DNA from 2 places in the Megasphaera sueciensis genome. Region 2 is predicted to be linked to the other one. Evidence: riboswitches for the same ligand, from Rfam matches in the RefSeq annotation. Region 2 holds a riboswitch; the other holds the start of a gene.
The links. A riboswitch is a leader RNA that binds a small molecule or an ion and turns the genes downstream of it on or off. The one in region 2 is predicted to bind FMN.
Positions count from the first base shown of each region.

Region 1: linked by a shared signal. The riboswitch ahead of NXG62_RS06005 (bifunctional 3,4-dihydroxy-2-butanone-4-phosphate synthase/GTP cyclohydrolase II) and the one ahead of ribD (bifunctional diaminohydroxyphosphoribosylaminopyrimidine deaminase/5-amino-6-(5-phosphoribosylamino)uracil reductase RibD) in region 2 are both predicted to bind FMN.

Region 1 covers NZ_CP116939.1:1,257,045-1,272,158, forward strand. The annotation lists gene NXG62_RS06000 (FAD-binding oxidoreductase) at 1-1,091, shown strand, start outside; FMN riboswitch at 1,205-1,324, shown strand; gene NXG62_RS06005 (bifunctional 3,4-dihydroxy-2-butanone-4-phosphate synthase/GTP cyclohydrolase II) at 1,427-2,644, shown strand; gene NXG62_RS06010 (hypothetical protein) at 2,813-4,348, shown strand; gene NXG62_RS06015 (glycosyltransferase family 2 protein) at 4,354-5,295, opposite strand; gene NXG62_RS06020 (DUF7657 domain-containing protein) at 5,312-7,228, opposite strand; gene NXG62_RS06025 (glycosyltransferase family 2 protein) at 7,221-8,183, opposite strand; gene NXG62_RS06030 (GtrA family protein) at 8,200-8,580, opposite strand; gene NXG62_RS06035 (methyltransferase domain-containing protein) at 8,622-9,752, opposite strand; gene NXG62_RS06040 (NAD-dependent epimerase/dehydratase family protein) at 9,791-10,741, opposite strand; gene NXG62_RS06045 (radical SAM/SPASM domain-containing protein) at 10,752-11,813, opposite strand; gene NXG62_RS06050 (N-acetylneuraminate synthase family protein) at 11,836-13,371, opposite strand; gene NXG62_RS06055 (thiamine pyrophosphate-binding protein) at 13,386-15,114, opposite strand, start outside.
Region 2 covers NZ_CP116939.1:693,559-708,672, forward strand. The annotation lists gene hslO (Hsp33 family molecular chaperone HslO) at 1-671, opposite strand, end outside; gene NXG62_RS03330 (DUF6173 family protein) at 820-1,251, shown strand; gene NXG62_RS03335 (L-lactate permease) at 1,315-2,838, opposite strand; gene ribH (6,7-dimethyl-8-ribityllumazine synthase) at 3,476-3,946, opposite strand; gene NXG62_RS03345 (riboflavin synthase) at 3,973-4,617, opposite strand; gene ribD (bifunctional diaminohydroxyphosphoribosylaminopyrimidine deaminase/5-amino-6-(5-phosphoribosylamino)uracil reductase RibD) at 4,598-5,734, opposite strand; FMN riboswitch at 5,821-5,955, opposite strand; gene rpe (ribulose-phosphate 3-epimerase) at 6,043-6,687, opposite strand; gene rsgA (ribosome small subunit-dependent GTPase A) at 6,693-7,556, opposite strand; gene pknB (Stk1 family PASTA domain-containing Ser/Thr kinase) at 7,564-9,477, opposite strand; gene NXG62_RS03370 (Stp1/IreP family PP2C-type Ser/Thr phosphatase) at 9,516-10,223, opposite strand; gene rlmN (23S rRNA (adenine(2503)-C(2))-methyltransferase RlmN) at 10,287-11,315, opposite strand; gene rsmB (16S rRNA (cytosine(967)-C(5))-methyltransferase RsmB) at 11,318-12,646, opposite strand; gene NXG62_RS03385 (DUF116 domain-containing protein) at 12,643-13,395, opposite strand; gene fmt (methionyl-tRNA formyltransferase) at 13,401-14,330, opposite strand; gene def (peptide deformylase) at 14,340-14,801, opposite strand; gene priA (primosomal protein N') at 14,819-15,114, opposite strand, start outside.

The DNA of each region.
Region 1 (15,114 bases), 560 kb from region 2:
AAATCAACGAAGATGCCTTATATGCTGTCGTTGAACCCGGCGTCCGCACCGCTGATCTGCAGGCAGCCGCAGAAGCAAAGGGGTTATTTTATGCCGGTGATCCCTGCAGCGGGGATTCCTGTTTTATCGGCGGCAATATCGCGACCAATGCCGGCGGCAACCGCGCCGTCAAATACGGTACGACCCGACATCAAGTGTATGCCATCGAAATCGTCTCTCCTACGGGAAAGATCATGACTCTCGGGGCCCGGCTGCAGAAACAATCTACCGGATACTGCCTGGATCAACTGGTCATCGGCTCCGAAGGCACACTGGGCATCATCACTAAAGCTACGGTAAAACTGCTGCCCAAGCCGCAATTTACCCTCGATCTGCTCGCCATATTCCATACGGTGGACGCCGCGATCGGGGTCGTCAACAAAATCATCAAAGCCGGTATTATGCCAACGTGCGTGGAATTCATGGACAACATTACCATCCAATCCATAGAACGCTATTTAAACGAAAAACTGCAAGGCAGTGAAAATGGCAATTACCTTATTATTCAAGTCGAAGGCATCAATGAAAATGATTTGGATGATAAAGCGGTCGCCTTAGATGAAATCTGCACGGAAAGCGGTTCCTCTTCCGTCCTCGTCGCTGATTCCGAAAAAATCTGGCGGGCACGCAAGTCATTTGCCGAAGCGGTGCGTGCCGAAAGTCTCATCGTCTGCAAAGAAGATGTTGTTGTCCCTGTTGATAAAGAACCGCAGCTGCTGCATGAAATTCTCCTGCTGGCCAAAAAATACAATCTCATTACTCGTATTGCCAGTCACGCCGGTGACGGAAATGTTCATCTGAACATCATAAAAAACAAAGATCTCAACTATGAAACCTGGGACAAAAACATAAAAGCTATGCAGCAGGAATTATACAAGACGATTTATGCGCTTGGCGGCCGCCTGTCCGGTGAGCACGGTATCGGCTATAAACGCAAGCATCTGATGGAAGAATTCACAGATCCTAACGAACTGGCATGGATGAAAGCCATAAAAAAAGCACTGGATCCCAATACTATATTAAATCCCGGCAAAATTTTTGATGTAGAATAAAAGCGGCCGGTCTCTTCGGTGAAAGAGCTGCCGCACACATCGTTTCACATAGATCCCCCTATTGCATTTTCTGCAGTTACCCTTTATAATAGAGAGCGTAACATAATTGCATAGTATATCTTCAGGGCAGGGTGAAATTCCCGATCGGCGGTAAAGTCCGCGAACGCGTTACAGCGTGTTGATTTGGTGCAAGTCCAAAACCGACAGTACAGTCTGGATGAAAGAAGATACCGTTTTTTAGGCAGCCGCATTGACGGCATTATTGCCTGTGAAATCCAAAGCCCTGATACTGCACCGCAGTTGTCAGGGTTTTATTGTATAGGAGGTATTTCGTAATGAAAAATGCAAAAAGACAGTATAACACAGTAGAAGAAGCTATCGAAGAGCTGCAAGCCGGTCATGTTATTTTGGTAACGGATGATCCCGATCGAGAAAATGAAGGGGACTTAATCTGCGCCGCTCAATATTGCAGCACGGAAAATTTAAATTTTATGGCCACCGTAGCCAAAGGCTTGATCTGCATGCCGATGAGCATGGATTATGCTCATAAGCTGGGATTACCGCAAATGGTCAGTGAAAATACAGATAACCACTGTACCGCTTTTACGGTATCCATTGACTACAAAACAACAACGACCGGTATTTCCGCTGTCGAACGTGCCTTAACGGCCCGCAAGACAGTCGAAGACGACGTATCTGCCGAAGACTTCCGGCGTCCGGGACACATGTTTCCCCTCACCGCCCGCAGAGGCGGCGTACTAACTCGCAATGGTCATACGGAAGCCACTGTCGATTTTCTTCGTCTTGCCGGTCTTAAACAAGTCGGCCTATGCTGTGAAGTGATGGCAGCCGACGGCACCATGATGCGCACCCCGCAATTATGGGAAGTCGCCGATAAGTACAACTTGAAATTTGTTACTATTCATGATCTGCAGAACTACTGCCGCCGCCATGATAAACACGTCGTCCGTGAAGCCCTCGCTCAGATGCCGACGAAATTCGGCGATTTTAAAATCTACGGGTATATTAACGACCTCACGGGGGAACACCATGTAGCTCTTGTAAAAGGCGATATCGGCGACGGCAAGAATTTACTCTGCCGTGTCCATTCCGAATGCCTGACCGGTGACGTCTTTGGTTCGCTGCGCTGCGACTGCGGCCAGCAGCTAGCTGCCGCATTAAAGCAGATCAACAGAGAAGGCCGCGGCATCCTCCTCTATATGCGTCAGGAAGGACGGGGCATCGGACTCATTAACAAATTGAAAGCCTATGCGCTGCAAGAACAAGGCTATGATACCGTTGAAGCAAATGAAAAACTGGGATTTGCACCAGATCTGCGCGAATACTGGATCGGCGCACAAATTCTCCAAGACATTGGTGCCAGAGAACTGCGTCTCCTTACCAATAACCCCGAAAAAATATACGGTCTCGAAGGCTTTGGCGTTGAAATTACAGAACGGGTTCCCATTGAAATCGCCGCCCAGGAACACGATGAATTCTACTTGGAAACAAAGAAAAATAAAATGGGCCATCTTTTGAATAATATTGATTAACAGCCACGGAAAAAACGACGCAACGAAAAATCAGTTACGTCGTTTTTTTCTTGTTACTCAAAAATACATATATGCAATTCTCATATGAATATGCACCGTTTAATTTGACATGGAAAAACAAATATTTATATAATGCAGGTAACGACTTGCTAAAAAGAGGTGTTTTTATTGATAAATCTGCGGCCGTATATGACAACAGCTGCCATTACCTACCTGCTTATTTCCATCGTTATATTTTTTATGACTTGGCTTCACTGGTATTATGGAGTACCTGCAGCGATTCTTTTAGTATATGCTTCCTATCGATTTCTTCACTCTATCCCAAAAGAAAAAACGGCAGATTCTTCTATTTCATGGTCAAAAGAAAGTCTTATCGCTTCTATCCTCTTATTTCTATTTCTCCTTTTGACCGGCCACGGCATGTTTATCGGCGGTTCCGGCTATGATATTCCCTGGCGGAACGCCATGTATTATGATTTGATACAGCAATCCTGGCCTGTTCTATATGAATATTCGCAAAGCGCCTTGATATATTATCTGACATATTGGCTTGCTCCGGCCGGTATTACGTATGTATTTGGATCACATACGCTCCTGGCAAACATTATCCTGTTTTTATGGACATATATAGGCCTGCGGATTTTTCTTTCTCTCTTGTGGAATTTCTTAAAGGCAGAAAAAAAATACTATATCTACATTACCCTTATATTTCTATTCTGGAGTGGATTAAGTACCATCGGAATGATTATCGTATCTGCCACCGGTATTATGCCTTTTTATATAGACGCTGATTGGGGCTGGCACGCCTGGCAGTTTACCGCCATTACGCAAAACGGGTATACTATGGGGTACATGATCCGCTCCACGTTTGACGGGTTATCCAATATTTATAACCAGCTGATTCCCATTGTCTTATGCACCGTACTGTTTTTAAAATATCGCCAGCCAGCATCCTATGCATTATTTATCGCATTGCTCCTGCCGTACTCTCCTTTCGGAGCTGTCGGTTTGTGCCTGCTGGCAGGGATTGACATCGTCAGACAAGGTCTCTCTGCATTCCAATCGCATCAGTCGCACTCTTTTTTTAAAGAACTCATCAGTCCGGCAAATATTCTTGCCGTTGTTGCCGTTTTACCTGTTTTTTCCCTCTACTTTACAGCAAATACGTCTTTGGATCAAACCAACAGCTTGTGGTCAGCCCCCTTAGCCGATTACACGATCATACGAATTACGATATTAGGTTTATACTATATGTTCTACTTTATTATTTTCGCAGATTTATGCCGTTCGCATACAAAAGACTCTGTATTGTTGGGTTCTGTAATTCTTACATTGATGATTATTCCTTTTTTCAAAATCGGACGCTCATTAGATTTTTGCTGGAATGCTTCTATTCCCGGTTTTTATATAATTATGGTTTTTCTTATGCAGGAAATCCTGCGGTTATTCCGGGAGCACGATAGAAGCCGCCATTTTGTCATCACAATGGTCGTCCTGTTCATTGCTGTGACAACACCGTTTCTGCAATTAACGTCTCAATGTATCAAGTGTTATACTGCCGGTACTTATTTTGTATATGTCAATGTACCGAAGTTAGAAGATACCTTAAGCGATAAACCCAGAGACAGTGTTATCCGTACATATGGAAACTTCATGAATCCATACTATAAAGACAAGCCATTCTACCGCTATATCGCCAAATAATTGAATCAGCGCTGCTGCCGCAAGAGCATCCGGATAATATTCATCTGGACTTCAAAGTTCTTGCGGTTATTTTTTGCGTTTGTATCCAAAATAAGACCGCAAACAACAGACAAAAACGCCGCCAGCATAAGAACAACACTGACAACTAATGTCGGCATACGCGGTACTAATCCCGTTTCTATGTATTCAATAAACACAGGAATAAACAAGATTATAGATATAAAAAACATCAAACAAGCTGCATATCCAAAGAACTTCAGAGGCTTATAATCACGATACAAGTTAAATATAGTTCCCATTACTTTACATCCATCGGAAAAAGTATTCAGCTTGCTATAACTGCCTTCCGGTCTATCCCGATAAGAGACAGGCACACTGCAAATACGTAAATTCTTATCCAAGGCATGTACCGTCATTTCTGTCTCAATTTCAAAACCGTGAGAAAGAATGGGAAAACTTTTTACAAACAAAGGGCTAAACGCACGGAATCCCGTCATGCCATCTTCTATATGACAGCGTTTTCCCCAAAACATATTGATGCATTTACGGACTAACATATTGCCGACCCCGTGAAAAGGCCGCTTATTTTCTTTAAAGTACGTCAAAGACAAGCGATCACCGATTACCATATCCGCCTTATTCCGCAGCACCAGTTTGCACATTTCCCCTGCACTTTCTGCTGGATAGGTATCATCTCCATCTACGATCAGATAGCAATCTGCCTCTATCTCTCTAAACATAGCCCGGACTACATTTCCTTTTCCCTGACGAGATTCTTCACGGACTATCGCACCGGCCGCCCGCGCAATCGCAGCCGTATTATCCGCCGAGTTATTATCATAGACATAAATAACCGCTTGCGGCAATACTCTCTGATAATCGTGCACTACTTTTTCTATTGTCTGGCCTTCATTGTAACACGGTATTAACACTGCTATTTTATCCATATGCGTTCCCTCTATTTTACTTATATTCAACATGATATACCGTATACCCATTGGCTGCATCCAGGGGTACTAAGACGACCGTATCATTATGCATTACGCTTAAATCGCGGTTGCTTAATACATACGATACATTTAATTTTTTTAAATCGCCGATATTTAATCTAATATTGACAATATCCGCAATAATAGAGTTTCCTTTCGGATTTTGAAATTTTGTCGGTTTTGTATTATCCAGCGTGATATTCATATGTGCGTACCGGTTCAGTATGCTGCGTTCCTTTTCTGTAAGCCCGAACGGTTCCCAACGCGGCCAATACACATATAAATTAACACTGTTAATGGTAGGTGCTCCAAACATGATAGGATAACTATTCATATAGTTAATATGCTCTGTATTCCATGTATCCCCATTATCAACAATCCAATATCCTTTATCCTGTGCTGCGATCTCCGTGATTTCTCGTGCCAAGTGCGTGCCATATACACTTTGTACGCCCCGTGCCACTGGATTCACGGCCATACCGGATACAAATGCGGTCAAAACAATGAACAACACCAATCCATGCCGCAACCGCAGTATATACAACGCCGCACAAACAGAAAACATAGATACGACTATAATCCATAAAGCAGCATGTTCCGGTTTAATGACCGGCAATACCATCCATAGCTCAAACCCTGTAAAAAGCACCGTCATGCAAGCCGTCGTCTTTTTGCTGCAAGCAATTGGCCGGAAAGACAATACCCGCAGCAAAATGAGTACTTGCAAAAAATCTATAGCAGGTATCATCCTCGCCGCAGGCGAAAAAGCAAGCAAGGTTACACGCGCCAGAAAGTTGGGCCACGGATATAAAAAGTGAGTGATATACACAACGAGCAATATAATCAGTGTACCGGTAAGACTATCCCGAAAATGCGTTTTACAATAATTCCAGCCAGCCAGCATAATCCCCATCGGGGCGAAACTAATAAACGTTGCGGCGCCAGTCGGCGCATAGCCCATATCCCAACCAAACGGCGCCATATACAACAATATATAATGAAACAGCCAGTCAAAGGAAAAACCGCCGCCCAAATCCCGGCGCTGTCCCGGATAGATAGAATTGGCAAAAGCTAGAATCGTATCCCAGGATTTAAAAAGGACATGTACTATCGGAAGAGCAGTAAGACAGATAAGAATAATTCCCAAAAAAATATCTTTATATGTCCTATACGTATTTTTGCGATTTTTATAAATAATCCAGCCTGCCATGAGTAAGAATACATACGCAAAAGAAACCTGCCAAGCCGGATAAAAAGATACGGCATACGCCACCATGACATATGCCAACCCCAACATATATAAAATCCTTTTTTTATAAAGAGAAGTATGGATATAGCCATTAACCGCAAGCACTCCCAGCTGTCCCCAAAGGAGCGTCTCTACAAAACCGTTGATACTAAACCACCATTGTACCATAGGGGAAAACGCTGTTAACAGCGCATAACTCAAAGATATTTTCTTATCTTGCTGAAAAAAAAGCATGCCGAATTCATAGGAAATAAGAAAAAGAAAAATAAGTCGTCCCGTCCAAAAAAAGGACAATCCATTACCGGCAGGCAAAAACAAATAGCCCCATAAAAAAGGACGGAACACCGTTATCATATCCCAACAGGGCTGCCCGTAAACCAAGGCAACATCCGTAACAGCCGCTCTGGATACATGACTGAAATAAGAAAATCCATCAAAATACTGCGAAAAAGCAAGCGGCGTGAAGACCGCCCATTCATCCAGCTGAAAGGAGTGATTCGTACCTATAAGTGCCGTATCCAAGTCCGGTGCTTGCAATATATGTGCATAAAACCCTATGGAGGATCCATGTATTTGAAAAATAACTAATAGGATCCATACTATAATTCCGATGGTCCAGCGATGCGAAAATATTTTATACATTATACTTTTCCTGTGTATTTTCATCAAAATTCAGTCTTTTTTCTTCAACGACTAACGGCCGGTGCAATATGCGGGCATTGATATTGAGAATATATTCTCCTAAAAGCCCAATAAAGAAAATTTGAACGGAACCAATAAAAAAGATACCGATCAAAAGCGGTGCCATCCCGAAAGGAAATGCATCCCACCAAATCAATTTAGCTATTAAATATAACAGCGCAATCATCATCGTCATGGCAGAAAATAAAAAACCGGCAATAGTAGCGATGCGTAATCCTATTTTAGTATAGGAAGTAAAACCTAACATAGCAAAATCATATAAAGTATACAGATTATTATGCGTCTTGCCGTTCCTTCGTTTTGGTTGTACATACGGTATTTCTTTACGTTCCGGTCCCAGTTCGGCAACGATCCCCCGAAAATACGGCAGCGGATCATCGAGTTCCCGCATGACATCAATAAAACTTTTATCATACAGGCCAAATCCGGTAAAATGTTCTATTTGTTCAACAGATGCCATTTTCTTGATCGCTTTATAATAACAAGACCGCAGAGCATAGACAAAAGGATTTTCCTTGCTGTTCACTTTAATGCCGATAACGATTTTAAATCCTTTTTCCCATTCTTTTACAAATTGAGGAATCATTTCTACGGGATCTTGAAAATCTGCACACATTATAATCGAACAATCTCCTGTGGTTTGGCACAATCCATAATAAGGTGAGTTAGCTTGTCCAAAATTTTTAACGTTGAATATAGCTTTTATTCTTTTAGTCTGTTTGCATAAAAGTTCTAATTTATTTCTTGTTCCATCTGTAGAGAAATTATCTATAAATATTATCTCATAATTATATTGATATAAGTTTTCTTTGAATTCATAAATTATTGCTTCACTTAGAGGAACAACATTATCAACTTCATTAAAGCAAGGAATTAATATACTAATTTTTTTCATATTTTCACTCCATAAGTTATTTAAAAGCCCAAAATTTATTCATAAAAAAATTCAATGGAACGGTTATAAATAATATCAAAAGTGGTGCTATAAAAGCAGAAAATTCAAACCATTCAACAATAATCATTAATAATGATGTTCCCAAAAGAAAAGATAACCCATAAGAAAAATAAGTTTTAATTAAAGTAGTCTTCCATGTTCCAGTATTTTTAAACACATAACGGTTATTCCAAAAGAAAGCATTAAAAACACTAATTATCCAAGAAACAAAATTGGCAATTAAATAATGGACTCCAATAAATAATAATAAATAATACGTTATTAAAGCAATAATAGTATTAGAGATACCTACTAGTCCAAATTTCATAAATTGTATAAAAAAATTTTTTTTTTCCATATACATAATGACTACCTTTTTGAATACTTGCTTTCTCCTTATCAATTCTTTTCGATGCCATTTACACCTAATGTTACTGAAATAATTTCAGGATATTTTCTTTTTATAATTTCATTTATTTCATTAGAATATCCTGCAGCCATAATTAACACTGCTCCAATTTTTCCTTTTTCTAAAATATCTGGTGAGACAACAGGAATATGAGTTGCAGGTGTATATCTATTTTGTTTAAATTCTGCCGAATCAATTACACAACACACATATTTTTTTATATTCAATATGGAGAGATTCGCTAATGACTGATGTCCTGCACCCCATATCGCAACGCTAATATTTTGTGATTTCATTAAATCTAAAAATTTATCTACATCATTTTGAATATATTTTTGACTTTTATAAAATTCTTTCAAATCTAATGCTTCTCTTTTTTTTACTTCAGCTCGTAAAATATATTCATGCCAACAACTATAACAAGAAAGTATTTCAAATCCATTCATTGATAAAAGTAATTTTAATGTATCAGCTGTAAAGTATAAAAGATGATCTTGAATAAGTTCAGAATAAAGATGTCGTTTTAATATCATATCCATATTGGGAACTTCTATAATTCCAACTGCTCCATTTGATAAATTATTGGCTATTCCTCTAAGAAATTCTCCTGGACAAGGGATGTGTTCTAAAAAATTTAAAATGTAAAATGCATCATATGGTGCTTTGGGAATTTGAAATTCTTCCGATTCAATAAATGCATTAAAAACCTTATATCCATTTAATATATCCTTATCCACGGAACTAGCCAAATGTTCTATGCCATAAACATTTGCACCTATTTCTTGCATTATACTTATATACTCACCTGCTCCACAACCAATCTCCAGAATTTTTTTACCCTGTAACCTATATTTTCTTATCCACTTTGAAAAAAAATTTTTTCTAAATTCACGCATTTCTTTCGAAACACCGGAAGCTCGAATTACATCCCGATAATATGGAACGGGATATCCCCCTAGTTGAATCATTCCACAATAATGACACTGAAATAATTCTAAATTTACACCTCTCTCTGCTTTGACATGTTCTGCATCAGGAAAATACTGTGCAGATTTAGGCATATTACTATAATGAATCGAAGCTACTTCGGGTAATTGTAAACCACAACAACGACATTTCATATAGATATCACTACCTATTCTTAATAAATTAAAATATTTCACTTAACTGAAAACAAAATACTCTCATAAATTTCATTTATCCCTTGTCTAAACGAATAGTCCGGTACAAAATTTGTATCTTTTTTTAACTTAGCAATATCGGCTCTTAAAAACATTAGCTGTTGACTATTATATGGAATCTCACCTAATTTTGGAGTTTTATCTGGAGCTACAATATGGTAAATTGCTCTTATATAATCGCGAAGTGCATATGTCCTTCCATTTGCCACATTATACGTTTCTCCATCCTTGCCCTTTTGAGCTAATAGCATTAACGCTTTAGCCGCATCATAAGAATATAAATAATCCCATTCCTGTTCACCAGACGTATAGGCAACCTCTTCCCCTTGCAAAAGTTTTTTAATAGTTATATCTACAAGGCTCTGTGTTGAATCAAATGGCCCATACACACTAAACAAAATTGGCCAAATATGTTGTATCCCATATGATTTACATAAAAGACGAGTCATACTTTCTGCACACAATTTGGCCATGCCATATCCATTTTCAGGTTTTTTTTCTGTTTTCTCGGTAATTATATTATCTTTTCTACCATATTCAGCTTGTGACCCTGTCATAATAAATACAGGACAACTAATAGCATGACAAAGTTCAACGGCATCTATAGCATATATTATATTCTGGCTTTGTAACTTAAAATTATTGCGATTATCTATCTTATGACTTCCCATAGACCCCTCCCAGGCCAAATGAAAAAACACATCATAACTCTTATTATTTAACAGTTGAACACTCGAATGATAGTCTTCCATCGCACAATAAATTATATTAAAAAGCAAATTTTCGTCTGGTAAATATTTCCGCCTTATAGATTTTGGGCGGACTAGTGCTGTAACCTGTACTTCATTTTTCAATAAGTAACGAATTAATGCGTTTCCAGTTACACCTGTTCCACCTGTAACAATAGCAGAATGAATTTTATGCATCATTGACAAACTCCTATTTCCAATATGGATTTCTTGTTACATCTTCCTCACTAAATACTTCTGTAAAAGGAACTGGTACTGATTTACCATAAATGCGATTTGCTACATATTTTTTAATAAAAGGCAAATCTTCTGCAATCAAGCAAGTATCTACATGTTCTCCAAAAAATTTAATATTCATTCCGTTTTGTATAATATTCTTAAGCGGTGTTTGAAAAATATTACCGATAGAAGTATGAATATACGGACAAGGTTGAACATCACCATATTCTGTTACAGAAATAAACCCTTTAACACCTATACACCCCATATTTAACCCATATCCAGGTGTTAAATGTGTACAAACCATATACTTTTTTTCTAATTCACACATATAACTCATATCTGCTCGATTAATTAAATTATCAAAATGTCCTTCCCATGCTCCAACGGGTTTTGCGTACGAAACAAATACATTAAGACCCATTGTGTTAAAATATTTTAAAAACTCAATAAATTCATCAGAATGCAACCGTTCTTTAGTCACCACCGTTTGTATATATAATGGCAATCCTATCCGCTGACATTCCTTAATGCCATCCATCGCATGTTTAAAAGCGCCAGGCATATGACGAAATTCATCATGTTCTTCAGCATTTAAACTATCAATGCTGAGTTGAATACGATCAATTCCTATATTTTTCATATGTTCTGCCTTTTCTGCCAGCAAATATCCATTTGAATCACTATTAATATAAAACTTTTCTGGATCAATTGCTGCTACTACTTCATCAAGGTCTGGAAAAATGGTTGGTTCTCCTCCACTAATTACAAATCTAGCCAATCCCATTTTATCAGCTTGTTTAGCTAATAAAGCCACATCTTTTGGCATAATTTTCCGTCCATTTTTTTTATTTTGAAAGTGTTTAATAGAACAATGTTCACATTTCATATTACACGCATAATTGTACTGTAATTGAATAATAGCTATACTTTCACCTTTGTTATATTTTTCTGCAAATTTTAAAATTTTTTTATATACATATGGTTTAGTTTCCTTTAAATAATTGCGTTTATTTTGTTCCTGTATAGACAAATACATTTTTCCCTCCACACAATCACTCATTTATTTTTAAATTGCATATCATTTCATTAGTAAGATATATTTTTGTTTTCCGCGGATACACAAAATTTTCAGCGTTTTCATAAAAAGAATCATTAGGATAATGTGTTGTAGAAACTTCTTCAAATACACATCCGGTTTTAGACTTAAAACTATGATGCATCCCTCTCTCAACAACCATAGATTCTCCTTGATGAACAATACTTGTTTTTTCATCACAAGTTACTTCTAAATCACCATACAAAACAGTAAAGGTTTCTTCCTTCTTTTTATGCAAATGCATAGGATGTTCTTGACCCGGCAATAAAATTAATATTTTTTTACAATACTCCCTGTTTATACAATCAATAATGGTAACTCCTATTTGTTGATATGTATCCAGACCATAATGATGCGATATTTCACAACTACTGTTCATGGGGACTACTACATGACTTTTTTTCAATATATGCATAACTGCACAAACAATATGATGTACTTTTTTAGTACTATCTGAAATAGTAACATTATCTAAAAAAATTGGTTTCCCTTTTTCAACCATTTTACCTGTCACAACAATTGATGCATATTTGGACATTTGTCCAGAAAGAAGCTGTCCTTTTTCACATGGGAAGGCAAAATAAACAGAATGGGAATCCAGATTGTCTCCCACTTGAAGCGTCTTCTTAGCAAAAACACCACGCTGCAAAGCGGCTAAATCAGATTGTTCCTTTACGGAAGAAATGTATCGTTTTCCAATAACCCCACACATTTTATACGTTTTTAATGCAGCGGCAATCCATTTATCCGCCTGCTCAGGTGTTGCTGAATACATATTTAACTGAATTTTTTCCGTTGGAAGACCTACATGTTTTTCAAAAATTTCTGCACCTTTGGCTACTGCTATTTTTATAGGTTCTATATCAAGAGGATTTTCATGCGTCGAGAATCCAATAGGTATCTGAGGATATCTTTCTTTTAACAGCGTAATCTGATTCATCTCTAATCTATCTTCTATTGTTGGATACTCCGCAACACAATGCATTAACGCTAAGGAAATATGACGATGTTCAAAAAAAGCCACTACTTTATCAATATCTTCCAAAGAACTTCCCGCGGTAGATGCAATAACAGGTAATTTTGTTTTTGCAATTACTTCTAACAGTGGCCAATCTGCAAAAGAACAACTTGCAACTTTGATAATATCATAATTTTGTTTTCCCACTCGTTCAGCAGACACCTCATCAAAGGGTGTACACATAGTATACATACCTTGCTTTTCCACTTCTGCCTTAAGTTCCAAAAACTGTTCTTGTGTTAACTTAGTGTCTTTAAAACGCTTGACATTTTTTATATCATCACGATTTAAATAATCAGGACGAATAAATGTGTCTAAATCTCTATATTGAAACTTTACAGCAAAGTCAAAAATTTCTTTATACTTTTCTGTTATCTCTCCTAATTTATGAATTATCCGTTTCCCATGTTCTATACTTCCTTGATGGTTATTGGCCATTTCAAAAGTAAACAAAGGTTTATTAAACAACGTCATATAAAACACTTCCTCTATATAGATTCACTTAACAATTCCATAGTAATTTTTTTCATATCTTTTTCCGACATATATGGATACGGATTTTCTAAGAGAGCCGATATTCTCTTTTTAGTTTTTTCATCTATTTTAGAAATACATTTAGGAATTTCATCAAACCATAATGAACCACAAATTTCACATAGAACAGGACCTTTACTATTCATTACGGCTGTAATGGTACGTATTATATTGTCATCGCTTTCAATACAAAAATAAGGAATATCATATGCAGTTGCTATTTTTTCCAATTTAGGCATACATACGCCACTTTTTTCATTACTTCCCACATAAAATCCTCCAAAATTGCGGTCTTGCATAGTGGTAATTGCTGCATATCCACGATTATCAAAAATAAACATTTTGACATCAATATGATATGCATAGATAGTTTCCAGTTCTTGAATATTTAATTGGAAGCTGCCATCTCCTTCAATCATAATAACTCTTTTTTGACCACTGCCATAATACGCGCCGATAACGGATGGTAAAGCAAATCCCATCGCTCCCATTCCCATCGATGAGATAGTTTTTTGCCCTCGTTTATGATTAAACGCTATATGTCCTGCAGTATTACACCTACTTGTCGATGAAATTACTATCACATCATCCGACTTAGCTTGTCTGGATATAGCGGTTGTCACCGCATAAAGATTAACTTTTTCCTCGTTATCCTGTTTTTCGGACAAAATAGGGAATCGCTGTTTCACAGCCTTACAATGTTCACGCCAAACTTTATACTCTGTATGCCATTGCTTATCTTTTAAAAGAAAATTAATTTCCACCATAAAGTTGTTAACATCAGCAACAACAGGATACACATTTGTCATTGTTAATTTAGTTATCTCATTTTTATCAATATCAACAATTATTTTTTTTGCTCGATAAGCAAAATGTTCCTCACTAAAAGCAGTAATCATATTATCTAACCGGCTGCCAAGAACAATCAGAATATCGGCATGTTGAATAATAAGATTAGAATAACGAGGTGCCTGCAATCCCGGACTGCCAAAAAATCCTTCATCATCTGAATCCATAAAATCAAGTGCCCGCCAAGTTGCTAAAACAGGTATGTTCACCGTTTTAATAAATTTGCGGATTGCATCATAGGCACCCGAAGAAACAGCGCCCTGCCCAACAAGCATTACTGGCCTTTTTGCTATCTGGAGCAATTGTAACGTATATTTAGCTGCCTCTGAGAGTACTGGATTTTCAATATGTATCGGTGGAATAAAGTGCCGCAACTTATTTTCATCTATTTCTGCCGCCTGAATATCCAAAGGAATATCAATCCACACAGGTCCTTTTCGATCTCTTGTCGCATAATAAATACACTTTTCTAATTCATATTGAATATTTTCCGGTTTCGTAATCATAACTGCATATTTTGTAATGGGAGCAGCCATTGATATAATATCATTTTCCTGTGCACCAAATTGACGTACACCTCGTAAGCTTGCAAAGTCCGATGTTTTTACCTGTCCTGTCATAAAAATAATCGGTGTGGAATCCATATAAGCAGCGGCTGCTCCTGTAAGCGCATTTGTTCCTCCGGGTCCAGTGGTAACTAAACAAACGCTAAGTTGTTCTTTATACATATCGTAAGACTGAGCCGCAATTGCTGCTGCTTGTTCATGATGACAACAAACATACGTTAAATTACTGTGCCCCAAGGAATCAACCAAATGCATAATTCCCCCACCG
Region 2 (15,114 bases):
TGCAATCCATGCAAAATACACTCAATCAATCCTTCACCGCATATATGATTTGATAAATACGTTGTAATAGCGCCTATACCTGATATATTTGCTTCGACCTGCGCCAGATTTTCATCAGCAGCACCTGGCAGCGCTTGGACTAAAAAACCTCCAGAAGCAGCAATAGAATAATCTCTCTCTACTAATACGCCCAAACTGATTGTTGAAGGGACTTGTTCGGAAGTATATAAATAGTAAGCTAAATCTTCGGCAATTTCTCCTGTAACGAGATTTGATTGACTGGTATACGTTGTTTTTTCGGGTGTGAAGCGAGTTACCATAACCTTTCCTTGCCCCACAGCCTTTCCTACATCCAGCTTGCCATTTTCTTTCAAAGGAATATCGACAATTGGATTATCAACATAACCACGAACTTTATTGGTATCAAAAGCATCCGCATAAATAGCTCCTAAAGGTCCATCTCCTTTAATACAAATCGAAACGCCTTCATGATTTTTATAATCACCCGCTAAGAGCAACGCACCTGTCATAGTTCTTCCTAACGCCGCAGCGGCTACGGGGGATAATCCATGGCGCTTACGAGCGGTTTCAGCAATATTCTTTGTTAACGCAATAGAAACACGAATACGTTCTTCTGTTGTGTAATGTATAATCTTATCCGTATATAACATAATAAATAAATCGTCCCTTCTTCAGTACTGATATTACATATTATACATCAAAACGGACGCAATTTATATATGCCGGCAGGAAAAGCGTACTAATTTGGTGAATATATAGTATGAATGATTAAAATAAATTATTTAGGATGTGATATGCATGGCAAAAAAGAACAATAAAACAAAGGATATCACTATAATACCTCCATCCGATTCGGAAAGTTATGAAGAAAACGATCCTGAAACGCCTTATTTAGCATCAGATATGTATAAACGAATCGTCTCCTTGATTAACCATTTTGAATCAGATCTTCCTGATACTATGCAAGCTGGCGGTCGGTTAGTATCTTCAGGAAATATCACGTTCAGTATACAAGACGTTGGGTACTGGGACCCTAATATGATTGTTTTTTATGGAGAACTTTCAGATAATTCTAAAGTTGAACTGGTACAGCACTTATCACAACTCAATCTGCTGTTGGTTGCAGTTCCTCGAAATGATGATATTTCTGCTCCACGACGTATTATCGGTTTCAACACAAAAGATATTCCTGATGTGGAATCATATAAAGAGGAAGAACAGGAACAATAAAAGCAAAAATGAACTCGATGGTATATCGAGTTCATTTTTTATACTATTCTTTATATAGACGAATTAAAGAAACGCTTGACCAAAAAAGCACCATGCACCTGCAATCACCAGATACAGAACAAAATATCCAAAAATTCCCTTCATAATAACACTTTCTTTACCTTGAACAACCGTGCCAACAGCACCGATAGATAAGGCAATACTTTGAGGAGAAAGCATCTTGCCGATACCTGCACCGGCAGAGTTTGCAGCAGCAAGCCAAGCAGGACTAGACCCTGGAATGCCCGCAGCAGCAGCCGTTTGCAATGGCCCAAAGAGAACATTTGTGTTTGTCGCAGAGCCAGTAATAAATGCACCAAGAGCACCCACAACAGGTGCAAAAGCAGGATATCCCGTACCTGTAGCATATACAAGGGCTTTTGCAATATCCGCCGTCATACCACTGTATGTCATCAGTTTTGCGGTTACAACAACAGCTATGATCGTAATATAGGTAAAGCGAAGTCCTTTCAGCGTTGAGCCAAATACGTTAAACAATTCACTCCATGATGCACCTTGTACTTTGCCACCAATAAATGCAGCCAAGAAAATCATGATGCCAGGAGTTGCAATCCAAACAAACGTATACGGTTTAGCCCCTGCTCCGATATAAATTGGGACAGCTGTTTGAATAGCTGCCAGCGGAGTATTGATAAATGGAACCAATTTAGATGTAATAAGTAAAAATACAAAAATCAAAATAAATGGCATGGCAGCTTTAACCCCTGTATTGAAGTCAACAGGTTCGACTTTGGTATCCATTGCATATTCAGGATTGTCATTTTTAAATATTTTAGCACAAATAACAATGGCACCCATAATGATAATAGATGGAGCAATAACAGCTAATTCAGGTCCGATAGCAATACAAATCAAATATTCCGGAATAAGAAGTGCCAGTCCAGAAATTAAAGTGACCCCAAAAACGCCTTTTAAAGCTTTTGGACCCCCGGCAATAACCATCACTACCAAGAACGGACACGTAATATCTAAAACAGCATTCATCATTGCCGTATAAATTCCTAACTGGGATAAATCCAATCCAGTAAGAGAAGCCATCGTAGTAGTAGGAATAGCGATAGATCCGAATGGTGTTGGCACTGTATTGGCAATAAGGCAGGCCAGTATAGATTTAATCGGATCAAATCCCAAAGCAAACATCATGCTGGCAGGAATCGCAACAGCGGTACCAAATCCAGCCATTCCTTCCATAAATGCACCGAATCCCCAAGCAAGCAGTAAAGCAATGATACGGCGGTCATTACTTACACTAGTAAGCATTTGCTTGATGATATCCATAGCCTTCGTATATAATACCAAATTATACGTAAAAATAGCCGCTGTAATAACTAATAGGATAGGCCAAATTGCCAGTGCCACACCTTCCAATGCAGCAGATCCCATAACAATAGTACCTTGTCCATACGCTGCAATAGCGACAATAAACGAAATAATTACGGCAATCGTACAAGCCTTCCATGCAGGAACTTTCAAAATTGCCAGGCCTATAACCAGCCATAAAATTGGCAATAATGCTAAAATAACCATCATCCTTAAACACACCCTTTCATACGAACTTAAAACAAAAAACTCCACCTTTTAGTTATTTCATTTCGGCCATATAGGGTAAAGCGTGTATGTCTCTTATCATTTCCAAATACTTATTTTTGTTATAAAAAACACGCTACACTATATCTTGACCCTAAGCCTATCACCTGCCTTATAAAAATAAATTATTTACTACATAATACACCATCGGCATAGCGTTACATTGCGCCGCCCGATGTAAAGGGATGTAAGCCATGCCGTGTTTATTATCATACGTATTACATAAACTAATAATTTAATTTCATTATAGGCAAAACGTCATTAGTAATCAAGAGCGTTTTTGTTTTTCTTAATAACTTTTACTTATTTTGTTTATAATAGGCTATTACGAGAGAGGGACAAACAGATATCTCATTTTGCATATTAATCGTTGTTTAGTGTACAGTTACGCTTCCTTCAGGGATTATGAAATAATGAAACATTCTATACAATGCTTCATCCTATACAATTATTGCAACAGTAATAAGAAATGATTCTAATTTCGCAACTTTAAAACTTTAAATTTTATTTATTACTTTATTTATTATATGGGAACAGGGACCGGAAATTTTCCCAGTCCCTGTTCATCCAACAAACATTATTTTTTTAATTCTTTTATAAGATTGACCATTTCAATAGCACTGACAGCCACGTCAAAGCCTTTATTTCCAGCTTTAGTGCCCGCACGTTCGACAGCTTGTTCAATATTTTCGGTTGTAAGGATGCCAAACATAACCGGAACACCTGTTTTCAATGAAACTTGAGCAATTCCTTTGGCAGCTTCTCCGCAAACCAAATCATAATGACTGGTAGCTCCGCGAATAACAGCACCAAGACAAATAACTGCATCAAATTTTTTCGATTCTGCCATTTTCTGTGCAATCAGTGGAATTTCAAAAGCTCCGGGTACCCATGCGGTTGTAACATTTTCTTTATCTACGCCATGGCGGGACAGTGCATCATACGCACCGCCTAAAAGCTTGCTTGTTATAAATTCGTTGAAACGAGCAGCAACAATACCAAATTTTAAACCAGAACCTAATAAATTTCCTTCTTTTAACATTTCCATTATAGCACTCTCCTCTAATAAATAAATCAAAAACCATTTTCCAATAAATGCTGCAGTGTTAATTTTTTTGCGCTCGAAGATGTATAATCTGCAGTAAAGTTATAAACGTATTTACCAATCATATCTGTTTCCAGGTTAACAACAGCCCCCACACGTTTCGTAAGTAATATTGTGTTTTCCATCGTATGGGGAATAACAGAAACGGTAAAGTATTCTGAATGAACAGATGCTACAGTTAAACTGATACCGTCTATGGCAATGGAACCTTTCTCAACAATAAAAGGTGCCATATCTTCAGGAATCGCAACAGCAATAATACGAGCAATCCCATCAACAGTAATACGGTTAATATGGCCTATTCCATCGATATGACCGCTCACAATATGCCCGCCCAACCGGCTGCCAACTTGGAGTGCACGTTCTAAATTCACTTGTGAACCGCTCTTGCTGTCCCGCAAAGACGAGCGCATCATAGTTTCATGCATAACGTCTGCCGTAAATCCGTTGTTGGTCAGCATAGTAACGGTTAAACAAACTCCATTGACTGCTATACTGTCCCCTATTCGCGTATCTTCAAGCACTTTTTTGGCTTGGATGGTTAAACGAATGGAGTCGGCTCTGCGATCCAAAGAGCCGATAGTTCCGATTTCCTCAATGATGCCAGTGAACATAGGTCCCCTTCCTTTCTGCATTATAAGCTTCAATCAGTATATTATTTTCTTTTACCTGTACCGATTCGAACACCAAAGGTATGCATTGATCAAGAGAAGCAACACCGATACCGGCTACAGCCGGCAGAGACTGCATCCCCCCTAACACCTTATTTCCAATAAATGCATAAATTTTATCAATTAGATGGGCATCAAAAAAACTTCCTTGTACAGCGGCGCCTCCTTCGATCAGGATGCTATGTATTCCGTTTTCACCCAAACTGTCCATCGCTGCCGATAAATCAACTTGTCTTTCTTTATTCATGGGTACTTCAAGTACAGTAACTCCTGCGTTCTCCAAAGAAATACGTTTTGCAGGCAAACAAACTTCTGTCGTTACAACAATTGTTGAAGTCGTCCGGTCAGTAACGACGCGAGATTGCAAGGGTATACGTCCATGGGAATCAAGAATAATTCGGGTAGGTTGGTGAGGCGTTTCCTGCGCTTCCCGATCAATACGGCATGTCAGCATAGGATTATCGGCTAAAATCGTCCCAATACCAACCAAAATGCCGTCATGCACAGAACGGAGATAATGTCCGTAGCTGCGTGCCCAATGATTTGTAATCCATTGAGAATTTCCCGTACGTGTAGCAATTTTCCCATCCAGGCTTTCCGCTAATTTAGCTGCAATAAATGGTTTTTCTACAAGCATCCACTTGATAAATGCTTCATTAAGCTTAACTGCTTCTTTAGATAAAAGGCCGACTTCCACTTGTATTCCCGCAGTACGCAGGATAGCCGCTCCCTTGCCGGCTACCAGCGGATTAGGATCCAACATAGCAATTACAACTTTGGCTACGCCTTTTTCTACTAATGTTTTAGCGCACGGCGGGGTACGTCCATAGTGTGCACATGGTTCAAGTGTAACATATACGGTACTTCCCTTGGCTTCTTCTCCTGCTTCTTTCAAAGCCCACACTTCGGCGTGAGGAGTCCCTGCTTTATGATGGTATCCCGTGCCGACTATATGCCCGTTGTTAACGATAACACAACCAACGGCCGGGTTGGGTGATGTATATCCGGCTGCCAGTTTTGCCAGAGAAAGAGCTTTTTGCATATATTCTATGGGTTCCAATAGATTCATTCCTTTCCATTTATAAATAGCAAAAGGCTATCGGTAAAAACACCAATAGCCTTTTCAGCGCAACAAAAAAAGATATCTGCTGTCTTTTCCCATCCAGACTGTACTGTCGGTATCGAAATTGCATCGATTCAACCTCATGACGAGGTTAGCGGACTTTTACCGCCGGTCAGGAATTGAAAGTAACACTTTCGCACCTTGCCTCAAAGACTATATCTATATTCTCTTGTAATTCCTTTATTATGGTATCATAAAAAGAAACCAAATGCAATATTTATACATAAATCAGCCATATACGCGCTTCAACGCAGCGCAGCTATTGCTGTTTTTCGGTCGTCGGCACCAAAAACTGCACTGCCGGCAACCAGAAACATCGCCCCAGCTTCAACTGCTAATTTTGCCGTTTTCGGATTTATACCGCCATCCACTTCAACAACGGCATGTGTATTTTCTGCATTATCCAGTATACGGCAAGACTCTTTGATTTTATCGGTTGTGTAAGAAATGAATTTCTGTCCGCCAAAACCTGGATTTACACTCATGATTACTATCATATCGAGAAATGATGCTATATTCTTTAAAGAAGACACCGGCGTAGCTGGATTCAGAGCCACCCCGCACTTCATGCCAGCTTCTTTAATCTGATGCAGTACGCGGTCTAAATGGGTGCATGCCTCCTGATGTACAGTAACATAGGTAATCCCTGCTTTTGCTAAGCCTTCAATATAATTTTCCGGATGTTCTACCATTAAATGAGCATCAAAAGGCAGGTCTGAACATTTGCGTATTGTTTCAATAACAGGGATTCCAAACGTTAAATTAGGAACAAAATGCCCATCCATCAAGTCTAAATGCAAAAAGTCTGCACCACTCTGTTCTATATCCTTTATTTCTTCAGATAGTTTTGAAAAGTCTGCGGACAAAAGAGAAGGTCCAATCTTAATCATACGTATTATCGCTTCCTTTCCAATATAGTTGTTAAAATTTTACAATATGTTTCATATCGTTCCATTTTTATTTTTCCTTCAGCCACAGCACGTTTAACCGAGCAATCGGGTTCTGTGCGATGCAGGCAGGAGGAAAAGCGGCAGTTTCCAAAATAAGGAATCATATCCGGAAAAAGACAAAATAATTCCTTAGGATCTAAATGTTCAAATTCCAATGCGCTAAAACCAGGTGTATCCACTACATAAGTTTTATAATTAAGCTTCATTATTTCTGAATGTCTTGTTGTATGCCTGCCGCGTTGTATTTTACTGCTCACACATCCGATAGTTAGATCGTTTCGTCCTAAAATACGAGATAAAAGGCTGGATTTTCCCACTCCGGAAGGGCCGGCAAATGCTGTCATTTTCTGTGGTAAAAGTGATAATATTTCATCCATTCCTTCACCCGTTTGCGCAGATACGATCAATGTTTTGTAATCACATGATTCGTAAAAATCTCGATATGCCTCAGCCGTAGTTCTATCTAAATCGCATTTATTCAAACATAAATGCGGGTGAATGCCTGCATACTCACAGGTCATCAGCATTTTATCCACTAAAAAGCGGTTAGGAGCCGGTGATTGCGCCGCCATAATAACAACCATCTGATCAATATTTGCAAGTCCCGGACGACGAATTTCGTTGCGCCGCGGCAGTAATTGTTCGATAACACCGGTATGATTGTCCAGTACGGTTATTTCCACTTCATCACCAACAAGTATTTTCTGTTTCAACTTACCACGGCGCCGGCATTCTATCAAAGATTCCGGCAAGTCCAAGTCGATATAATAATAGCCGTTATAGTTTTTGATTACCTTTCCTTTGACCATGATCCTCCTAGATGTATTTGTCTTGAACCAAAGAATTGTTTATATAAACACGTACTCGTGTTTTACCTGTACCACTGACATTTTTAGTGATACTGTCCCCCCCTGATTGATTACGATCATAAACAACATGTGAGCCATTATCATCGCTTACAATAATTTGTACATGCTGGCTGGAGGCTCCAGCAGGTACACTGATATTAACGGTTCCTGTATGAGTAGTTCCGGGAGCCTCTTGATTATTATTCTTATCATCTGTCGTAGTTTTGCTATATTCTACGTTCAAATTGATTACATTCGGATTACTGCCATCTGCTGACTGCATGGTAACTTGTGCTTGACTAGTATCTTTACTATTGTCAATATTAGCAATTGTACCAGCAGAATATCCTGCACTTTCCAACGCTTTCACTGCAGCATCCAAAGGCATACCGATAACATTAGGAGCAGATGACTGCTGATCTTTTGTTTCAGAATTTTCACACACAACAACATCAATTGACGTATCCTTAGGGACTTTTTTAGGCGAAGAGGGACTCTGGCTCATAATCGTTCCTTCTTTATATTTGCTGCTGCTGGAGTGAGTAACATGTCCAATGGATAATCCTATGTCTTTTAATTTCAACTTTGCTTCATCTAAGGTTAATCCCCGTAAATCAGGAATAAGTACCTCGGAACCATCATGTCCCTTACTGACAGTAAGATAAATGGTTCGTTTGGCCTTTACAACGCTCCCCCCTGTTGGGGTTTGTGTGATGACCTGTCCAATAGGAACATCAGAATTATCAATTTCCTTAATAGAGACGTTTAAATTTTCCTTCGTCAATATTTGTTTAGCAATTTCCACCTGTTTTCCGGTTACATCAGGAACGGTTATTTCCTCCGTGCTCCAGAAATTACCAAAAGAAAAAAATGCCCATAAAAAAGCGATGACAAAAACCCCAAGCATGGCCATAATAATGGACTTTTTAGAATGGTTACTAATGTTATCCATAATACGGGTAAACACGTTGGATTTATTCGGTTCTTTTACTTTTACAGGCTGAATCTTCTGTGTGTTAAAATTGTTTTTAATAATAGGCAAGGCCCCTTTGTTAGGATTGACAAATCCCTGAGCCAAACGCATTTCCGCCATCATTTCACTTACAGATTGAAAACGGTCATCTGGATTTTTGGCCATTGCCTTTAGGATACACCGCTCTACCAATTGCGGAATACGGCGATTATATTTACTGGGAAGCGGTATTTCATCTTGGACATGTTGAAGTGCAACGGTAATTGCTGTATCCCCATGAAAAGGTACGACACCTGTCATCATTTCATACATGACGACACCTAAGGAATAAATATCTGTACGCTCATCAATTTTTCCGCCGCTGGCCTGTTCCGGTGAAAAATAATGAACTGAGCCGAGAATAGAACCATCTTTGGCGTTAGCTGTAGTAGAATTAACAGCTCTGGCAATCCCAAAATCAGCAACTTTAATATGGCCTGATTCGGTAACTAATATATTATGCGGCTTTATATCACAATGAATAATACCGTTACTATGTGCATGTTCCAGAGCCTCACCAATATCAAACGTGATTTGTATGGCATTATTGATAGGAAGATGTCCGTGTTTTTCAATAAATTCCTTAAGAGTCTCTCCGCGAATGTATTCCATCACTATATAATGAACATTTTCATCATATCCGACATCATATATATTTACTATATTAGGATGCGATAATTTGGCAGCTGCCTGTGCCTCCTGACGAAAACGAACCAGAAAATCATGATCATTCCCAAGTTTTTCATGAAGGATTTTGACTGCGACTATCCGATCCAATAAAATATCTTGTGCTTTATAAACACACGCCATACCGCCAGAACCGACTTTTTCCAATATTTTATATCGATTATCTAATATATGACCAATCATTTTGGATTCTCCACCATGTATATGTTCTGAAAATTATATCAAATAGTAACCAAAATAGCCGTTACATTATCATTCGCGCCATTTACATAAACGCGTTCAAATAAATCATTTATAATATCCCGTTCCTTGCGGGAATACTCTTGCAATGCTTTTTGTAAGTCATCCTTATTAACAAATGAATTTAATCCATCCGTACATAGCAATATTCGATCACCAGGAAAAATATCAAAAGAACCCGTGTCAACTTTAAGATCACGATCTACTCCAACGGCTCGGGTCAAAATATTCTTTTTGGGATGATGTTCTGCTTCTTCTTTGGTTATTTTTCCTTCATCCAATAAAACTTCTACGATTGAATGATCAACAGTGATTTGAGTCAGCTGATTATTCCGCAAAACATAAATACGGCTGTCCCCTACGTGAGCCCAGTTTGCTTTATGGTCTGCTATTGTAAGCAAAGATACAGTAGTTCCCATTCCCTTTAAGGAAGGTTCTATCATAGCCTTGCTTAATATACAGGAATTTGCATATTGAACAGCTTTTTCCAACTGAACTGGTGAGACATGCGTATAATTTTGAAAATAGTAAGCAATAGCTTCTACAGCCGTGCTGCTGGCAATTTCTCCGCCGACATATCCACCCATACCATCGGCAACAACAAAAACATCCTGCTCTTGGCTGATATAAAACGAATCTTCATTTACTTTTCGCACCAATCCAATTTTGGATTCACCGTATATGCCCAAATCCCCACGTCCTTTCGCGGTACTGCTTTACATACACAATTCAATCATATTCATCTGCATATGTCAAATATTTTCGCGCTTTATGCGCAATTGACCACAGGCGGCTTGTATTTGACTTCCCATCTCTTTCCGTAGTGTAACATTTAATCCCTGCTTTTGTAAATAAGAAAAGAAACGATTTGTTTCCATCTGGCTCGGTTTGCGTAATCCAACATCATAATTATCGTTGAGGGGAATGATATTGATAAGGATATTTTTCCCTTTCATGATACGTGTCAGTATTTCAGCACACGAAATACTGCAATTTACATTTTTTATAAGAATGTATTCATACGTAACCTTACGTCCTGTTTTAAGAAAATAAGTATCGGCAGCCGTTAATACATCTTCCAGCGGATAGGTGTTTGTTATGGGCATCAGTTCTTTTCGTATGTCTGTTGTAGGTGCATGCAATGAGACGGCTAATGTAATAGGAATTCCTTCCTCAGCCAAGTCATACATACGCGGTACAATACCTGCCGTTGATAGAGTAATATTTCGATATCCCATATAAAATGTTTCCTTTTCATGAATCATGTGCAAAAACCGGAGAACATTTTCATAATTCAATAAAGGTTCTCCTGTTCCCATAAGAACCAATGAATGCAGCTCCGAATCTACCTGTTTTTTAAATGCTAAAAGTTGAACTATCATTTCTCCGGCAGTTAAATTCCGTATAAATCCATTTTTTGCCGATGCACAAAATACACATTTTACAGAACACCCCACCTGTGTGGAAACACATATAGAATTTCCGTAATCATGCTTCATCATTACAGATTCAACCGTATTGCCATCGGCCATACGCAGCAATAACTTCACTGTTCTCCCATCACTGGATTCCAATCTATCCATTACTTCAGGGAAATATATAGGAGCCTTTTCCTGAAGTAATTCTCTGTCTTTTTTAGGCAAGAGAACCATATCATCCCAGTTCGTAATTCCTTGTTTATAAATATATTGAAATATTTGTGAAGCTCTGAACTTTTTGATATTATACATTTCTAAAAATTGTTCCAACTCATGTTTTGTCATATCAAAAACATTGACCATATTTATTCTCCTCTTCGTAATCGTGCAATAAAAAATCCGTCCAAATTATCAACTTGCGGCAGTAATTGTATATACGGTCCTTCTTTGTAAATGCTGCAATAATCAGAAGCTTTTTCCGGCTTAAACTCCGGATGTCGTTTTAAAAACGTTTCTACAACATGAACATTTTCATCATCATTCATCGTACAAGTACTGTAAACAAGAATTCCTCCCGATTTTACACACTTTGAAGCACTTTCCAAGATAGTTAGCTGCAGCACCGGCAGTCTTTTTAAATCCATCGTTTTTTTACGCCACCGCAAATCCAGTTTCCGCTTTAAAACACCCAATCCAGAACAAGGAGCATCCACTAATACGCGATCCGCACGATTCGCATACATCTCACCAATTGTTGCAGCATCTTGGAGTAATACTCGAACATTAGAAAGTCCCAGATGGTTGGCATTCTTTTCTATAAGCTGCAATTTGTGATCATAAATATCGCATCCATATACAATGGACGTATCTCCTGCCAGTGCTGCAATATGCGTGGTCTTACCTCCGGGAGCAGCGCAAACATCAAATATCACCTCGTTAGGTTTAGGATCAAGCACATGGGCCACCAACATGGATGATTCATCTTGAATAAAAGCCAGCCCTTGCTGTAATTCGGGAATATCGTGTATAGAAGGAATCGCGTTTAAATAAATTCCCTCCGGTGCATATGGCGCAATCTCAGCATCCATATTCCGCTGCTGCAGATTATGCAATAATTCGTCTCGGGAGATTTTCGTAGTATTTGCCCGGAGGCAAAGACGGGGAATCGTTTCAAAATAACGGCATAATGCAATCGTTTCCTCTGTGCCATAATCAGCAATCCATTTTTTTATCAGCCATTGCTGCTGATGGTATGTCAGAGAAAGATGTAAAATTGTATTGTCCTCCAATGTCGGAATAGTAAATTCCATACGGCGGCGAATCCCGTTGCGCAAAATTCCATTAACGAATTTTGCCATTCCCTTATTGCCAAAACGAGTTGCCAATTTTACAGACTCATTACAAGCTGCCGATTCAGGAACTTTTGTAAGACAAAAAATCTGATATAATCCCATCCGCAAAATAACCAGGCAAATAGGATCCAGTTTCATTATTTTACGTGTGCTTACTGCGTCAATAATCCAATCCAAATAATTCAAATGACGCAGTGTACCATAGACAAGTTCTGTGTAAAACCGGCGATCCCGATCAACTAATTTATATTTCTGCAAAGTGTGTGATACGACAATATTGCTATAGCCTTTGTCCTGACAAACCGTAAATAAACTTTGACAGGCTAATTCGCGTACATTCATAATTTTCTCCCTGTAATGATATCTAATAATTTTTCCAACTTTTCTATGTCAACAGTTGTATTGAAGCAAGGGCCATAGGGCCGTTCATTTAATAAGCCTAATACAGGCAATGGCGAGACGTCCTGCATGCCACTGATCAAATCCCGCTCACAGGCGATGGCAACAATTGCCTGCGGGCGATATTCCCGTACTATTTGCCGGGCAAGAGTCCCTCCTGTAGCTACAGAAAAATGCATATTTCTTTTTTCTGCCAATTCTCGAATTCTTCCAATGGAACACTTGCCGCACATATGGCAGTTATTGATATTTCTTGTTATTTTATGCGGACATTGATCCCACTGCAGACAGTGAGGTGCTAGTATAAGTACATGATGAGGTGGTATGGAAAAATGGCAGCGAAGAACTAAATGATTAAGAAATGCAATATACGCTTCGTTTACATTTTTTTTATTAGAAGAAAACAATTTAGTCAATGGGTAAACGATACGCAAATAGGTATTAAAAATACGATTTAATTTTTTACCTTTCAAAAAATTGGTATATGCAACTATCCAAAGTAATCCGTATAGAATTATGCAGCAAATTGCCGCAAAAAACAATACGATCCCTATAATAGGCTGTAATATAGGGATATACATAGACAATCCTGGTTCAAGAAGTTTCCAACATAAAAACAGGACAGCTGCGATACATGCCGTAGCTGTCCCGGCCGTATATAAAAATATAGCATAAGATCGATATGAATTCACGAATTTTACCTCTGCAATACTTGTCCTGGAATCAAGGCACACCCTTGTAAAAATTGGGCCGACGTTACCCGTTTGCGGCTTTCTGGCTGTATTTCATATATCTGTATTGCGTTACTTCCGGTTTGTACAGTAAAATATTGCTTTGTTACTTCAAGAATGGTTCCCGGTAAAGCGTCTCTTCCAGATACCACATCAGCCTTCCATATCTTCAAGCGTTTTCCCTGATACATGCAATACGCTCCGGGCTGCGGATCTAATGCACGAATCAGGCATTCAATATGTGCTGCCTCATCAGCCCAATTTATTTCTGCCATTTCCTTGGTAATTTTATCAGCATAAGTTGCCTCTGTATGACATTGTGCTTCAGCATGAGCTTCATAATGTTTCAAGTCATTTAAAACTTCAATCAAAGCCTGTGAACCAATCTTAGATAATTTTTTAAACAATGTTCCTGTCGTTTCTTTTACATCCAAAGGAATTGCACATTTTTTTAACATTTTTCCCGTATCCATGCCTTCATCGAGCATCATAATCGTAATGCCGCTGGTGTGAGCCCCTTCGTATATGGCTCGTTGGATAGGAGCTGCCCCTCTATATTTAGGCAATAAGGACCCATGTACATTAAGACAGCCAAATGGTGGGATTTCCAATACTTCCTTAGGAAGTATCTTACCATACGCAATAACAATAATAACATCCGGCCGTAATTTCTGCAATTGTGCAAGTATTGTTTCGTCACGCATCGTACGGGGTTGCAATACCGGAATTTTCAATAATTCCGCACATTCTTTTACTGGAGAAGAGGAAATTCGTTTTCCTCTTCCTCTCTCTTTGTCCGGTTGTGTTACGACAGCAGCAATATCATATCCTTGATGATGAATCGCCTGTAAGGAAGGTACTGCAAAGTCTGGAGTTCCCATGAAAACAATCCGCATATGTTTCACTTATCCCTCCACTAATCGTAAATTATTTGCTTTTTCAATAAACAAAATACCCGTTAAATGATCAATTTCATGTTGGAATATACGTGCTAAAAACCCTTCTGGATTAAAATATACGATTTTTCCCCGACGATTCAAGGATTTCACTTTGATTTTACTGTATCGTTCTACTTCGCCATAATATCCGGGAACACTTAAACAGCCTTCACTGCCAATTTCCGTTTCCTTAGATGTTTCAATTATTTTTGGATTGATAAGTTCAATCAATCCATTGCCTCCATCTAATACGATCAGCTGCTGCGGTACATTTACCTGGGGGGCAGCAAGGCCTACGCCTTCGGCAGCATACATTGTTTCTGCCATGTCGTCCAATAATTTTTTAGTTTGTTTCGTAATCGTTTCAACCGGCTGAGCTGTTCCTTTTAAAATAGGAGCTCCCGCCTTTACAATTGTAAGTATAGCCATTAAAAATTCACCTCATATTAAATGCTTGGATCTACATCTATTATTATACCAGTTTTATGAAATTCTGCCTCTTCTTTTATGTATTTTTTTATTTTCACTAAATCAGCCCCTTTGATTAGGACGATAATACGGAATTTATTACGTATTTTTTTTATCGTATCGACATAGGGACCGATAATCTCAATGTTCTGATCGTATTGAAGCCTCCAGGCAGACAGCAAATCATATATACGGTTTCCAATTTTCCACATGAACGCTTCATCTTCATAAGTAATAATAAGCTTAACGATTTGATGGAATGGCGGATATAACA